Regions from separate parts of the Paenalkalicoccus suaedae genome, predicted to be linked through region 1. Evidence: a T-box and tRNA genes for the amino acid it is inferred to sense, from the RefSeq annotation. Region 1 holds a T-box; the other holds one or more tRNA genes.

Region 1 (6,464 bases):
GACAATATAGGTAATAAAAAGATCGGTTCGCCAGATAGGAGGCCCTCCCAAGCATCTGCTTGCTCAAACTGAAGGTTATGGACTCTTAAAGGCTGCCAATGTGAAATTTCAATATCTGAAACAATATGTTCCTGTGGAGTTGCCTTTATAGACTCCAATGAAGAGGCTAATGGATGGAAGGTATTTGTCGCCTCTTCTTTTAAAAACAACGTAACTGGATATTCCTGCACGATATGTTTAAAGTAATGAATAAAACGTTCTGAGAAGCTTAATAAACTGTGGTCTTCAGACATTTCAGATAATAGTTGTAGCACAGCGTCCTTTTCTGCTTCTGCTTTGCGATGTACTGGCAACGTTGTTCGAATGAGAATGAGTAATGCTTTACGAATAGTCTCTGGAAGGAAGAGCACTTTGTCTGCATTTGTACCTTCTACAGTAACAATCATGGTATAGTTTTCTATTGTAAAGGGCTTTGATTCTTGCATAATATACGTAATAGAAGGGTCTCTGTCATCATTATTGGAAAACTTGTCCGATTGATGTTTCTCGGGAAGTACAGCACAAATAACCTGTTTGCGTTGGTCGAGGAGCCTAACTCGTTCATTCCCCGTTAACTCTCCCTCAGCTAGAAGGGAACAATATAGCTCTTCCATAATTGTATGAAGATGATCTGTTACGTGCGTATCCATGGAGGTCCCTTCTTTCTTATAAACTCTTATAGGTTATTATACCCCGAACTTCGTTTAGATACGTCTACTATTTTGAAATTAGTAGTCTTTCCTTTAATTTGTTTTTTAGACTTGACTTATTTCATCAATATCTATACACTGGAAGTTGTGCAAATAAGACAGCCATTGTAAACGTCATGAAGTACATTTCATTCCCGGATTCATTACGAGGGGTATTGCGTAACCTCTAGCTGTCGAGGCGAAGGTACCTAAAATGAAATGGCTACTTGAACGAGATTACTACGGTTTTATTTCACTAATCTATCATTATAAGGAGGAGTCAATTATGGCTCGATATACTGGCCCATCTTGGAAGCTCTCTCGTCGTCTTGGAATTTCTCTAAGCGGCACTGGGAAAGAGCTACAAAAGCGCCCTTACGGACCTGGTCAACACGGTCCTAACTCACGTAAAAAAGTAACGGAATACGGTCTTCAGCTACAGGAGAAGCAAAAGCTTCGTCACATGTACGGAATGAATGAGCGTCAGTTCCACAAATTATTCGAAATCGCTGGTAAAGCAGACGGTATCCACGGTGAGAACTTCATGATTCTTCTTGAGTCTCGTCTAGATAACCTCGTTTACCGCTTAGGTCTTGCTCGCACTCGTCGTGCAGCACGCCAGCTAGTTAACCACGGTCACGTAACTGTAGAAGGATCTCGCGTAGACATCCCATCTTTCCGCGTGAAGCCTGGTCAAACAATTGCACTTCGTGAGAAGTCTCTAAACCTAGACGCTGTTAAAGATGCTCTAGAAGTAAACGACTTCGTTCCTGGATTCCTTGAGTTCAACGAAGACAAGCGTGAAGGTACGTTCGTACGTTACCCAGAGCGTTCTGAGCTTCCAGCTGAAATCAATGAGCAGTTAATCGTTGAGTGGTACTCTCGTTAATAGCTTGTTACTAAAAACGCTAGCCAAATGGCTAGCGTTTTTTTGTGTCTAGAAGTATAAGAAAAAGGATGATAGTAGAGTAAGAATAGCCCCTACAAAGAAGGGTGTGATAAATGGTACGTTATTATTCCCCTGCTTCTTGCCAACGTACGCTCCATTCGAAGCTTGAGATGTAGCCGCTTCCCCGAGTGATGATGCTCCTCCACCCCATGCGATGAAGCCACCAACTATACTTGCAATGAAAACGACGTTTGCCAATAGAAAATCGAAGAAATAGGAAATGCCAAATGATATCCCGTATAAAACAGCGATCATTCCTATTACTTTTAATGCATAGTTCATATGTATACGTCTCCTTTCCTTTTTACTTAGTAACATATACGAATTATCTCATGAAAAGTTCCCTTAAAATAGGAATTTGCTTCATTCGATTGGTAGTGACAGTTAACCTGTATGTGTACATGAAAAAAGGCACCTCCAATTTCTATGGAGAATGCCTTTTTACATGAACATAATTCGCTTATGCTTGTGCCCAATTAATTAAGAAGAACTTCTTTTTACCACGTCGAACAATCGTGAATTGACCATCTAACTTATCCTCAGCAGCGACCATTTTTTCTAGATCCTGATGACGATCTCCATTCACGTATACAGCTCCGTTCGTGATATCCTCTCTAGCTTGACGCTTCGAAGGCGATATCCCCGCCGCCACTAGTAGGTCCACTAATAGAATCTCTTCCTCATGAACATCATAAGAAGGCACCTCCTTAAATCCTTCTTTAATTTCTTTCCCAGTAAGCTCCTTTAAATCACCTTTACCGAACAATGCAGCGGAGATATTTTGAGCGGATTGAAGCGCCTCTGCTCCATGTACGAACGTTGTAAGCTCTTCTGCTAAACGCTTTTGAGCTGCTCGTTCATGCGCTCGCTCTGCCACTTCTACCTCAAGCTCACTAATTTCTTTCTCATTTAAGAAAGTAAAGTACTTTAGGAATTTAACAACGTCACTATCCTCTGTATTTAATAGGAATTGATAAAACTCATACGGAGATGTTTTTTCTTCGTCAAGCCAAATAGCATTTCCTTCGGTCTTACCAAACTTCGTTCCGTCTGACTTGGTTACTAGTGGAATCGTGAAGCCAAATGCTTTTGGTTTTTCTCCTTCTTCTTGTCCGTTCATGCGACGAATTAGTTCAAGTCCTGCTGTGATATTGCCCCACTGGTCACTACCGCCGATTTGTAACTTGACGCCCGCTTCCTTATTAAGGTGATAAAAATCGAACGATTGTAGAATTTGGTAGCTGAACTCGGTAAAGGAAATACCGTCTTTAATACGTGACTCGACAGAATCCTTCGCAAGCATGTAGTTAACACCAAAATGCTTTCCTACATCGCGTAAAAAGTCGATGACAGACAGTTGCCCAATCCAGTCATAGTTATTAACAAGCGTTGCTTTATTTTCGCCAGTAAAATCGAGATGACGCTCTAATTGACCGCGGATCTTATCACTGAAGTGTTGCACGACTTCGCGCTCGTTTAGGGTGCGCTCCGCTTTTTTTCCACTCGGATCACCGATGAGCCCTGTCGCCCCACCTACTAATGCTACTGGCTTATGACCAGCTAGCTGAAAACGACGTAGCATAATGATCGTTAATAGGTGACCGATGTGGAGGCTATCTCCAGATGGATCGAATCCACAGTACAACTTCACTGATTCTGATTCAAGTAATTCTGCCAATCCTTTTTCGTCTGTACTCTGATTTACTAACCCTCTAAACTGTAGATCTTCTAATAATGTCATTTCTTCACCTCATTAAAATAGTTTATTGCACAAAAAAGCCCCTTGCCTATAGATAGACAAGGGACGAATTATCGCGGTACCACCCTAGTTAAGAGACATTGCTCTTCACTCGATATAGCTTATCGCGCTACTGACGTTCTATGTTTCCATAGAAATGCTCAAAGGACGTAATTCACGTTGGCCACTACACTGGTTCTCAGCACCACCAGCTCTCTTGAGTAGGAGGACCACAGCTACTGCTTCCTTTTCATTGCACATCATATATCCATAGTCATTTATACACAAGTATCGGCTCGATGTCAATATCGTGTGTGTGGAATTGGTCACATTCTTGTCGAACCTTATGATAATTACTACTAGACACCTATATGTAAGGAGGGTAATTGTGCTATAATATGGAGGACTTTTAGGAGGTTAAACTATGAGCAACCCATCTCGATTTTCTTTCTTTCAACGTCGTGAAGCGAAGCTCGTTACGAAGAGCGTTCGCGTAACGTCTGCTGTTTTTTGGAACTTATTCTTATTATTCTTCACACTTGGTGTCATTATGCTTGCCTTTGTTGGTGGCGCAGCAGGCGGGTATTTTGCCTCGCTCGTTGAAGATGAGCCAATTCGCTCATTTGAAGATATTGAGCGAGAAATTTATGACTACGAAGAATCGACAGAATTATATTTTGCAGGTGATGATTATTTAGGCGACTTACCGAATCCGATTGAACGTCGGGAAGTTAGCTTAGATGAAATCTCTGAGCATTTGATTCATGGTGTTATTGCAACAGAGGATGAATATTTTTACGAGCACGATGGCATTGTACCAAAAGCTTTATTCCGTGCGGTATACCAAGACTTCTCTAATGCTAGCACGCAAACGGGTGGTAGTACACTCACCCAACAATTAATCAAAAACCAGATTTTAACGAACGAAGTTACCCATGACCGTAAGGCCGTGGAGATTTTGCTTGCCATGCGAATTGAACAACACCTCGAAAAGGATCAGATTTTAGAGGCATATCTAAACATCGTTCCTTTCGGTAGAAACGCCTCTGGTCGTCAAATAGCTGGCGTGCAAGCAGCGGCACAAGGTATTTTCGGTGTGGATGTGAGTGAGTTAAACATTCCACAAGCAGCATTTATTGCAGGTCTACCCCAAAGTCCTTTTGCCTACACACCATTCGATGGTAATGGAGATGTAAAAGAGGATTTAGACTCCGGTTTAAATCGAATGGAGACCGTATTAAGTCGTATGCTTTCACGTGGGTATATTACAGAATCCGAATACGAAAATGCTTTACGTTACGATATTCGGGCAAACTTAACGGAGCCTGAATCAAGCAGTATTCAAGACTACCCTTATGTCGTAGATGAAGCTCGTCTTCGTGCGATGGAAATTTTAGTTGATATCTTTATGGAACGTGACGATGTCAACCTCGATGAGATTGAAGATACGGAATCAAGACAGCTGTACTTCCAACGCTATTGGGAAGAAGCATCTAGATCGATTTCGAGAGATGGATATCGCATCCATACAACGATTGATCGAGACATTTATGAGGCTCAAGAAGCAGCCGTAGAAGCTTTTACATTCGATGATAGAAGCGCTGGATCTGTGACAAACGAGGACGGCGAAGAAGTTCCTGTATTCGACCTTGAGCAGGTTGGATCGATGCTGATGGATAACCGCACTGGTGCCATTATTAGCTTTATTGGTGGACGCGATTATTCTTACGAGCAACAAAACCACGCATTTTACAAGCCAATGCTCGGCTCAGGTACGAGAAGAAATACAGGTTCGACTATGAAGCCGATCACGTATTCTATTTTAATGGATCAGGGGAGATTGCAACCTGGATCTATAACACCGGATTTCCCTTATGACTATGAAACGAATGGTAATCCAGTTTACAATTTCAACAACCGTTATGCCGGCATTGTAACTCTTCGTGAAGCGTTACAACGCTCTTTCAACACTCCTGCAGTAAGGACGTTTTATCCTTCTATAGGTGAAGAAGCTACTTATCAAAAAATGGTGAGATTCGGATTTGGTCCTTATTTATCAGGCTACTTGAACGAGTCAACTCCATTAGGTACAGTTGGCACAAGTGTGGAAGTTAATACAGCAGCTTTCTCCACGTTTGCTAACGGAGGAAATCGACGAGAAACGTATATGATTTCTAAAATAGAAAATTCTAGTGGAGAAGTATTATTCGAACACGAGAACGCTCAAACAGAAGTTATTTCTCCACAAACTAGTTATTTAATGCTCGATATGATGAGAGATGTATTGGCTGGATCTGGTACAGCATCAAGACTGCCAAGTATGTTAAACTTCTCAACTGACTTAGCTGGTAAGACTGGTACATCTAACTCATTAATTGACTATTGGTTTGTAGGAACAAACCCTAACTTCACAATGGGTATTTGGGTAGGTTATGGTGACGAGAGCGTTCGTTTATCTAATGAATTCAATGGTCAAAGCTACGGCGCTCGAATTCAACAGCTCTGGGCTTCCTTAGCTAATGCTGCTCATGAGATTGATCCAGAATTTATGGATCCTGAAGAATCCTTCACACAGCCTGAAGGTATTGTCAGTCAAACAATCTGTGGTATTTCTGGTTTATTACCATCTGACCTATGTCGCGAGGCAGGTCTTGTAACGACTGACTTATTTAACGCTGAATTTGTCCCTACTCAAGTAGATGACAGCTTAGAAAGAGTTCAATATGTCACGATTAACGGGGAATCGTATCGTGCATTAGAGTTGACTCCAAGTGAGTTTACTCGTTCAGGGGTCTCTGTTGACGAAGAGTACTTTGACTTTGCAGGCGGTGACATGTCAGACATTATCCCTGACGGATGGGACAATATCATTCCTGATAGAGAGGCGCCAAATAACGGACGTACTCCAGGAGCACTTGCTTCCGTTAACACGGGTAGTGGCAACGTAGTCTGGGGCGCGCACCCTGACAATGATATTGTCGGATATCGCGTGTATCGTTCACAAAGCTCTGGCGGAAGCTATTCTGTTGTAGACAGCATTCGCTCTGGC
Region 2 (6,464 bases), 110 kb from region 1:
TCTACTGGCGAAATGATCATGTCAAACAACCCATTAGCTCTTGAGCAACGCATGGAGATGGACATGGGTGAGATGAACATGGGCGAAGGTCCAATGGCTTACACAGCCTACTTCTCTGAAGAGGAAGGATTCTTTATGGAGGAGCCAACGTTAGGTGGTTGGATCAAGCTACCTGAGTCTGAGATGGATGCAATTCTACAAATGGAGCAAATGAGCCCACAGGAGCAATTACGCCCACTCCAATCGTACATTTCTGAGCTAAGCCTAGAAACAACGGATGATGAGTACATCATTACGCTATCTGGTGAAGATATCGACATGAACGCGTTCATGCAGGAATTCCAAGGCCTTGGAGTAGAAGGAATGGATGAAATGATGGAAGTTATGGAAGAGATCGATGTAAGCAGCTTAAATTACGTAATCCACATTGACAAAGAAACAAATTATCAAACAGAAGCACAAATCGACATGGTTATGTCTATGGACATGATGGGTCAATCGTTTGACTCTGAGCAAAGCATCCACATGCTATTCCGTGACTTTAACGAAGTAGGTCCAGTTGAAATTCCTCAAGAAGTTATTGATAACGCGCAAGACCTAGAGGACATGATGGACGCGGAAATGGACTTCGAGATGGATGAAGACATGGAAATCGAAATGGAAGAAGATGTTGACGTAGAGGAAGATACAGAAGAGTAATTTCTAGATGGTCGTTTTAAGTAAGTCCCTATCTTAACTGGTAGGGGCTTTTTTTAATTTTGAATGACACACTTGATTATGCCTCTACTTTGCTTTGCACGTGGCTGGTACTTCGTTTGGGAGTTCTGGTACTTCGTTTGTTCCTTCTACCGTGTTTACTATTAAAACCTATTTGAACCAACTGCCAGCCAACTATATGCAACCACTATCTCCAACATAGTTACGATAAGAAGTGTATTTCTTATCTTTTTCTAACTAAAAACAGGAATCGACTAAAATACAAGTCGATTCCTGCTATATTCTCAAGCAAAGACTCTAAAAGTCCTCACAAATTATAGATTTAAAACGATAACTTTGTCACGCAGCATGGAGTCGATACTACGTCCAATTCCTTGTACCCCTTGACCAGAGTTCTTCACTCCTAAGAATGGGAAGTGGTCAGGCCCACGTGATGTCTTACCGTTAACTTGAACAGTACCTACGTTTAGCTTATCTGCAATAGTAAATGCGTTCTCTAAGTTTTTCGTAAAGATACTTGCTTGCAGGCCATACTGGTTACGTCGCTCAAGAGCAATTGCTTCTAGCTCATTGTGGATACGCATAACTGGTAGGACAGGTCCAAACTGCTCTTCCCACGCAACATCCATTTCTTCAGTAACATTATCTAACAGAGTAGGTCCGAGAAGGTTTGCTTCTTTCTTACCTTCCACTACTACTTTCGCACCTTTAGAAGTAGCGTCTTCAATAAGGCTTGTAACGAAATCAGCAGACTTTTGATCGATCATAGGTGTTACATCTGCTTCTTCACTTGATTTACCTACCTTTAGCGCGGAAATACGTTCTTTTAGCTTTTCAACCAGTTCATCAGCTACGCTGTCTACAACCATGACACGCTTAATAGCCGTACAACGCTGTCCAGAGTAGCTTAATGCGCCGTTAACGATCTCTTTAGCAGTCTTATCAAGGTCAGCATCCTCAAGTACGATAGCTGGGTCTTTACCACCAAGCTCAAGTACGACTGGAATCATCGATGCTTTCTTCGCGATGTGCTGACCTGTCGCAGTACCACCAGTGAACGTGATCATATCAATTTTCTCGTGTGTGACAACAAAATCACCAATTACAGATCCACGTCCCGTTACTACGTTTAATACGCCTTCAGGTAATCCAGCTTTTACTAATGCTTCGATCATTAATAGACCACTAATCGCACCTTGTGTAGCAGGCTTGAATACTACCGTATTACCTGTGATTAATGCTGGTGCAATTTTTGAAGCCGCTAAGTTAACAGGGTAGTTAAATGGCGCGATGGCAAGTACAACGCCATGAGGCACTTTTTGTACCATTGCCTTTGTAGCTTTGGTTGCTCCAGGGAATGCATCTCCTTGAATGAAGCTACCATGCGTACGTAATCCCTCTTCAGCCGTATGACGAATCAATTGCGCCGTTCTTTTTACTTCACTTTTAGCTGCAGAAAGCGTCTTTCCTACTTCAAGGTGAATCATCTCACCAATCTCATCCGTCATCTTCTCAAGCTCAGTCGCCCATCTATGCAGTAGCTCAGAACGCTCATAGCCTTCTGTTGCTTCCCAATTTTCTTGGACATCAGCTGTTTTATTAATCGCTGCATCAACCTCATCTTGACTTAATGCAGGAACCTCACCAACTAAAGAGTTGTCATCAGGAGAATAGATCTTGACAGTCTCTCCGTTCGCACTGCCTACCCATTCATTATTTACTAGTGTATTATATTTACTGTTAAGTTGACGTAAAGCCATGTAACTCACTCTCCAATCTTTGTAATGCTTTTAATTAAACCATGTGAAAACTCTTACAAACAACTACTTTGCTCAAAATAAGCTGATTTTTAACGTTCTTTATATGAGTACTGTCCGTCTAATAGAGACAATATTCAGAAATTATCTAACATGTTTCGGTGCACTAAATTTCTACTATAATAATTACGAGCTAGTATATGTCGTTCGTTATAGTGTATCATATACTCCATTATGACAAGTATTTACTCTATTGCTAATTAATTTGACTAGAGGGGTAAGCGCGCTTGTTAAGCCCTCTCCTCTTTCTTTTATCAGAAAAATTTGCTTCATCGTTCGCTTCGATTAACGATTATAATTTCTTATTTACGACTATGCATAAGCTGTATAAGATTGTTCGCTATAATAATAAACCGATGTCCGACAAAATGAATCTTCTCAATAGAATTTTCTTCTTTAAGACAACAAAAAACCTTATCTCTAATGAGATAAGGTGAAAAGTTAAAAATGGTGAGCCATGAAGGACTCGAACCTTCGACCCTCTGATTAAAAGTCAGATGCTCTACCAACTGAGCTAATGGCTCTTATTAAAAATAAGATGGTGACCCGTACGGGATTCGAACCCGTGTTACCGCCGTGAAAGGGCGGTGTCTTAACCACTTGACCAACGGGCCATAGTTATCGCTTATTATTGGGAAAATGGCTCCACAGGTAGGATTCGAACCTACGACCGATCGGTTAACAGCCGATAGCTCTACCACTGAGCTACTGTGGAACAAATGGTGGGCCTGAGTGGACTCGAACCACCGACCTCACGCTTATCAGGCGTGCGCTCTAACCAGCTGAGCTACAGGCCCATTAATAAGCATAAAAATGGAGCGGGTGATGAGAATCGAACTCACATCATCAGCTTGGAAGGCTGAGGTTTTACCACTAAACTACACCCGCGTAGTTAAAGAAATATGAAATTAAAATGGCGCGCCCGAGAGGAGTCGAACCCCTAACCTTTTGATCCGTAGTCAAACGCTCTATCCAATTGAGCTACGGGCGCGTATATGAGTATCTTCTGGAGCGGAAAACGGGATTCGAACCCGCGACCCCCACCTTGGCAAGGTGGTGCTCTACCACTGAGCTATTTCCGCAAGTAATTGGCAGGGCTAGCAGGATTCGAACCTGCGAGTCACGGAATCAAAATCCGATGCCTTACCGCTTGGCTATAGCCCTTCATTACTATAAGGAATAAATGGGGCGACTGATGGGAATTGAACCCACGAGTGCCGGAATCACAATCCGGTGCGTTAACCACTTCGCCACAATCGCCGCATTACTATAAAATTAATTGGCAGGGGTAGCAGGAATCGAACCCACATCAAAGGTTTTGGAGACCTTCGTTTTACCGTTAAACTATACCCCTAAAAGCTGGTGGAGGGGGGCAGATTCGAACTGCCGAACCCGAGGGAGCGGATTTACAGTCCGCCGCGTTTAGCCACTTCGCTACCCCTCCACGTATAAAGTTGAAATAAAATGGCGGTCCCGACGGGAATCGAACCCGCGATCTCCTGCGTGACAGGCAGGCATGTTAACCGCTACACCACGGGACCACTTACTAGTTTTTAAAAATAATGGCGGAGGAAGAGGGATTCGAACCCCCGCGCGGTTTGACCCGCCTGTCGGTTTTCAAGACCGATCCCTTCAGCCAGACTTGGGTATTCCTCCGAGTAAATATTTGGTAGCGGCGGAGGGGATCGAACCCCCGACCTCACGGGTATGAACCGTACGCTCTAGCCAGCTGAGCTACACCGCCAAATAAACCAATTATTAAAATGTATATGGTGGAGCCTAGCGGGATCGAACCGCTGACCTCCTGCGTGCAAAGCAGGCGCTCTCCCAGCTGAGCTAAGGCCCCATATGTACAGCCCAGCAACGTCCTACTCTCACAGGGGGACAGCCCCCAACTACCATCGGCGCTAGAGAGCTTAACTTCCGTGTTCGGCATGGGAACGGGTGTGACCTCTCTGCTATCGTCACTAGACTATGATTTCTTGCTCCGCTGTGCGAATCAAGAAAGATAAAGGTCGTTGACCTTTCAAAACTGGATAGTGAACATGTAGAAGAAGAATCGTCTTAGTTGACGCCTTCTGTAAAACTATATATCTTGGTTAAGCCCTCGATCGATTAGTATCTCTCAGCTCCGCATATCGCTATGCTTCCACACGAGACCTATCTACCTCATCATCTCTAAGGGATCTTACTCACTATAAGTGATGGGAAATCTCATCTTGAGGGGGGCTTCATGCTTAGATGCTTTCAGCACTTATCCCGTCCACACGTAGCTACCCAGCTATGCTCCTGGCGGAACAACTGGTACACCAGCGGTGTGTCCATCCCGGTCCTCTCGTACTAAGGACAGCTCCTCTCAAATTTCCAACGCCCGCGACGGATAGGGACCGAACTGTCTCACGACGTTCTGAACCCAGCTCGCGTGCCGCTTTAATGGGCGAACAGCCCAACCCTTGGGACCTACTTCAGCCCCAGGATGCGACGAGCCGACATCGAGGTGCCAAACCTCCCCGTCGATGTGGACTCTTGGGAGAGATTAGCCTGTTATCCCCAGGGTAGCTTTTATCCGTTGAGCGACGGCCCTTCCATACGGTGCCGCCGGATCACTAAGCCCGACTTTCGTCCCTGCTCGACCTGTATGTCTCGCAGTCAAGCTCCCTTATGCCTTTGCACTCTGCGAATGATTTCCAACCATTCTGAGGGAACCTTTGGGCGCCTCCGTTACTTTTTAGGAGGCGACCGCCCCAGTCAAACTGCCCACCTGACACTGTCCCTGAACCGGATCACGGTTCGAGGTTAGAATGTCAAAACAGCCAGGGTAGTATCCCACCAATGCCTCCACCGAAGCTAGCGCTCCGGTTTCCAAGGCTCCTACCTATCCTGTACAAGCTGTTCCAACATCCAATATCAAGCTACAGTAAAGCTCCATGGGGTCTTTCCGTCCTGTCGCGGGTAACCTGCATCTTCACAGGTAATATAATTTCACCGGGTCTCTCGTTGAGACAGTGCCCAAATCGTTGCACCTTTCGTGCGGGTCGGAACTTACCCGACAAGGAATTTCGCTACCTTAGGACCGTTATAGTTACGGCCGCCGTTTACTGGGGCTTCAATTCAGAGCTTCTCCCGTAAGGGATAACCCCTCCTCTTAACCTTCCAGCACCGGGCAGGTGTCAGCCCCTATACTTCGCCTTGCGGCTTCGCAGAGACCTGTGTTTTTGATAAACAGTCGTTTGGGCCTATTCACTGCGGCTCTCTCGGGCTTGCACCCTAATAGAGCACTCCTTCTCCCGAAGTTACGGAGTCATTTTGCCGAGTTCCTTAACGAGAGTTCTCCCGCGCGTCTTAGAATTCTCTTCCCGCCTACCTGTGTCGGTTTGCGGTACGGGCACCAGCTTTCTCACTAGAGGCTTTTCTTGGCAGTGTAGGATCGGGAACTTCGCTACTAAATTTCGCTCGTGATCACAGCTCAACCTTACGGTAGACGGATTTGCCTATCTACCAGCCTCACTGCTTCAGCGCACACTTCCAATCGTGCGCATTCCCTACCTTCCTGCGTCCCCCCATTGCTCAAACAAAAGCGTGGTGGTACAGGAATATCAACCTGTTTGCCATCGCCTACGCCTTTCGGCCTCGGCTTAGGTCCCGACTAACCCTGAGTGGACGAGCCTTCCTCAGGAACCCTTAGGCTTTCGACGGAGGGGATTCTCACCCCTCTTTTCGCTACTCATACCGGCATTCTCACTTCCAAGCGCTCCACAAGTCCTTCCGGTCTTGCTTCGCAGCCCTTGGAACGCTCCCCTACCATTAACACCCTAAGGTGTTAATCCATAGCTTCGGTGATACGTTTAGCCCCGGTACATTTTCGGCGCAGAGTCACTCGACCAGTGAGCTATTACGCACTCTTTCAATGATGGCTGCTTCTAAGCCAAC

What was found. The T-box of region 1 lies ahead of tyrS (tyrosine--tRNA ligase). A T-box ahead of a tRNA ligase gene usually reads a tRNA of that ligase, here a tRNA-Tyr.
Region 2: it has a tRNA-Tyr gene. The T-box ahead of tyrS (tyrosine--tRNA ligase) is inferred to sense a tRNA for this amino acid. The anticodon was not compared.

Annotation. Positions count from the first base shown of each region.
Region 1 is NZ_CP041372.2:2,638,016-2,644,479, forward strand. It holds gene FLK61_RS14225 (sensor domain-containing diguanylate cyclase) at 1-689, opposite strand, end outside; gene rpsD (30S ribosomal protein S4) at 1,015-1,617, shown strand; gene FLK61_RS14235 (hypothetical protein) at 1,666-1,959, opposite strand; gene tyrS (tyrosine--tRNA ligase) at 2,138-3,418, opposite strand; T-box leader at 3,475-3,678, opposite strand; gene FLK61_RS14245 (transglycosylase domain-containing protein) at 3,840-6,464, shown strand, end outside.
Region 2 is NZ_CP041372.2:2,752,624-2,759,087, forward strand. It holds gene FLK61_RS14755 (DUF6612 family protein) at 1-699, shown strand, start outside; gene FLK61_RS14760 (NADP-dependent glyceraldehyde-3-phosphate dehydrogenase) at 1,032-2,477, opposite strand; tRNA gene FLK61_RS14765 (tRNA-Lys) at 2,983-3,058, opposite strand; tRNA gene FLK61_RS14770 (tRNA-Glu) at 3,074-3,148, opposite strand; tRNA gene FLK61_RS14775 (tRNA-Asn) at 3,175-3,249, opposite strand; tRNA gene FLK61_RS14780 (tRNA-Ile) at 3,255-3,331, opposite strand; tRNA gene FLK61_RS14785 (tRNA-Gly) at 3,349-3,422, opposite strand; tRNA gene FLK61_RS14790 (tRNA-Arg) at 3,449-3,525, opposite strand; tRNA gene FLK61_RS14795 (tRNA-Gly) at 3,542-3,616, opposite strand; tRNA gene FLK61_RS14800 (tRNA-Gln) at 3,624-3,698, opposite strand; tRNA gene FLK61_RS14805 (tRNA-His) at 3,719-3,794, opposite strand; tRNA gene FLK61_RS14810 (tRNA-Trp) at 3,815-3,888, opposite strand; tRNA gene FLK61_RS14815 (tRNA-Tyr) at 3,895-3,978, opposite strand; tRNA gene FLK61_RS14820 (tRNA-Asp) at 4,000-4,075, opposite strand; tRNA gene FLK61_RS14825 (tRNA-Ser) at 4,098-4,190, opposite strand; tRNA gene FLK61_RS14830 (tRNA-Met) at 4,202-4,278, opposite strand; tRNA gene FLK61_RS14835 (tRNA-Ala) at 4,305-4,380, opposite strand; rRNA gene rrf (5S ribosomal RNA) at 4,390-4,506, opposite strand; rRNA gene FLK61_RS14845 (23S ribosomal RNA) at 4,630-6,464, opposite strand, start outside.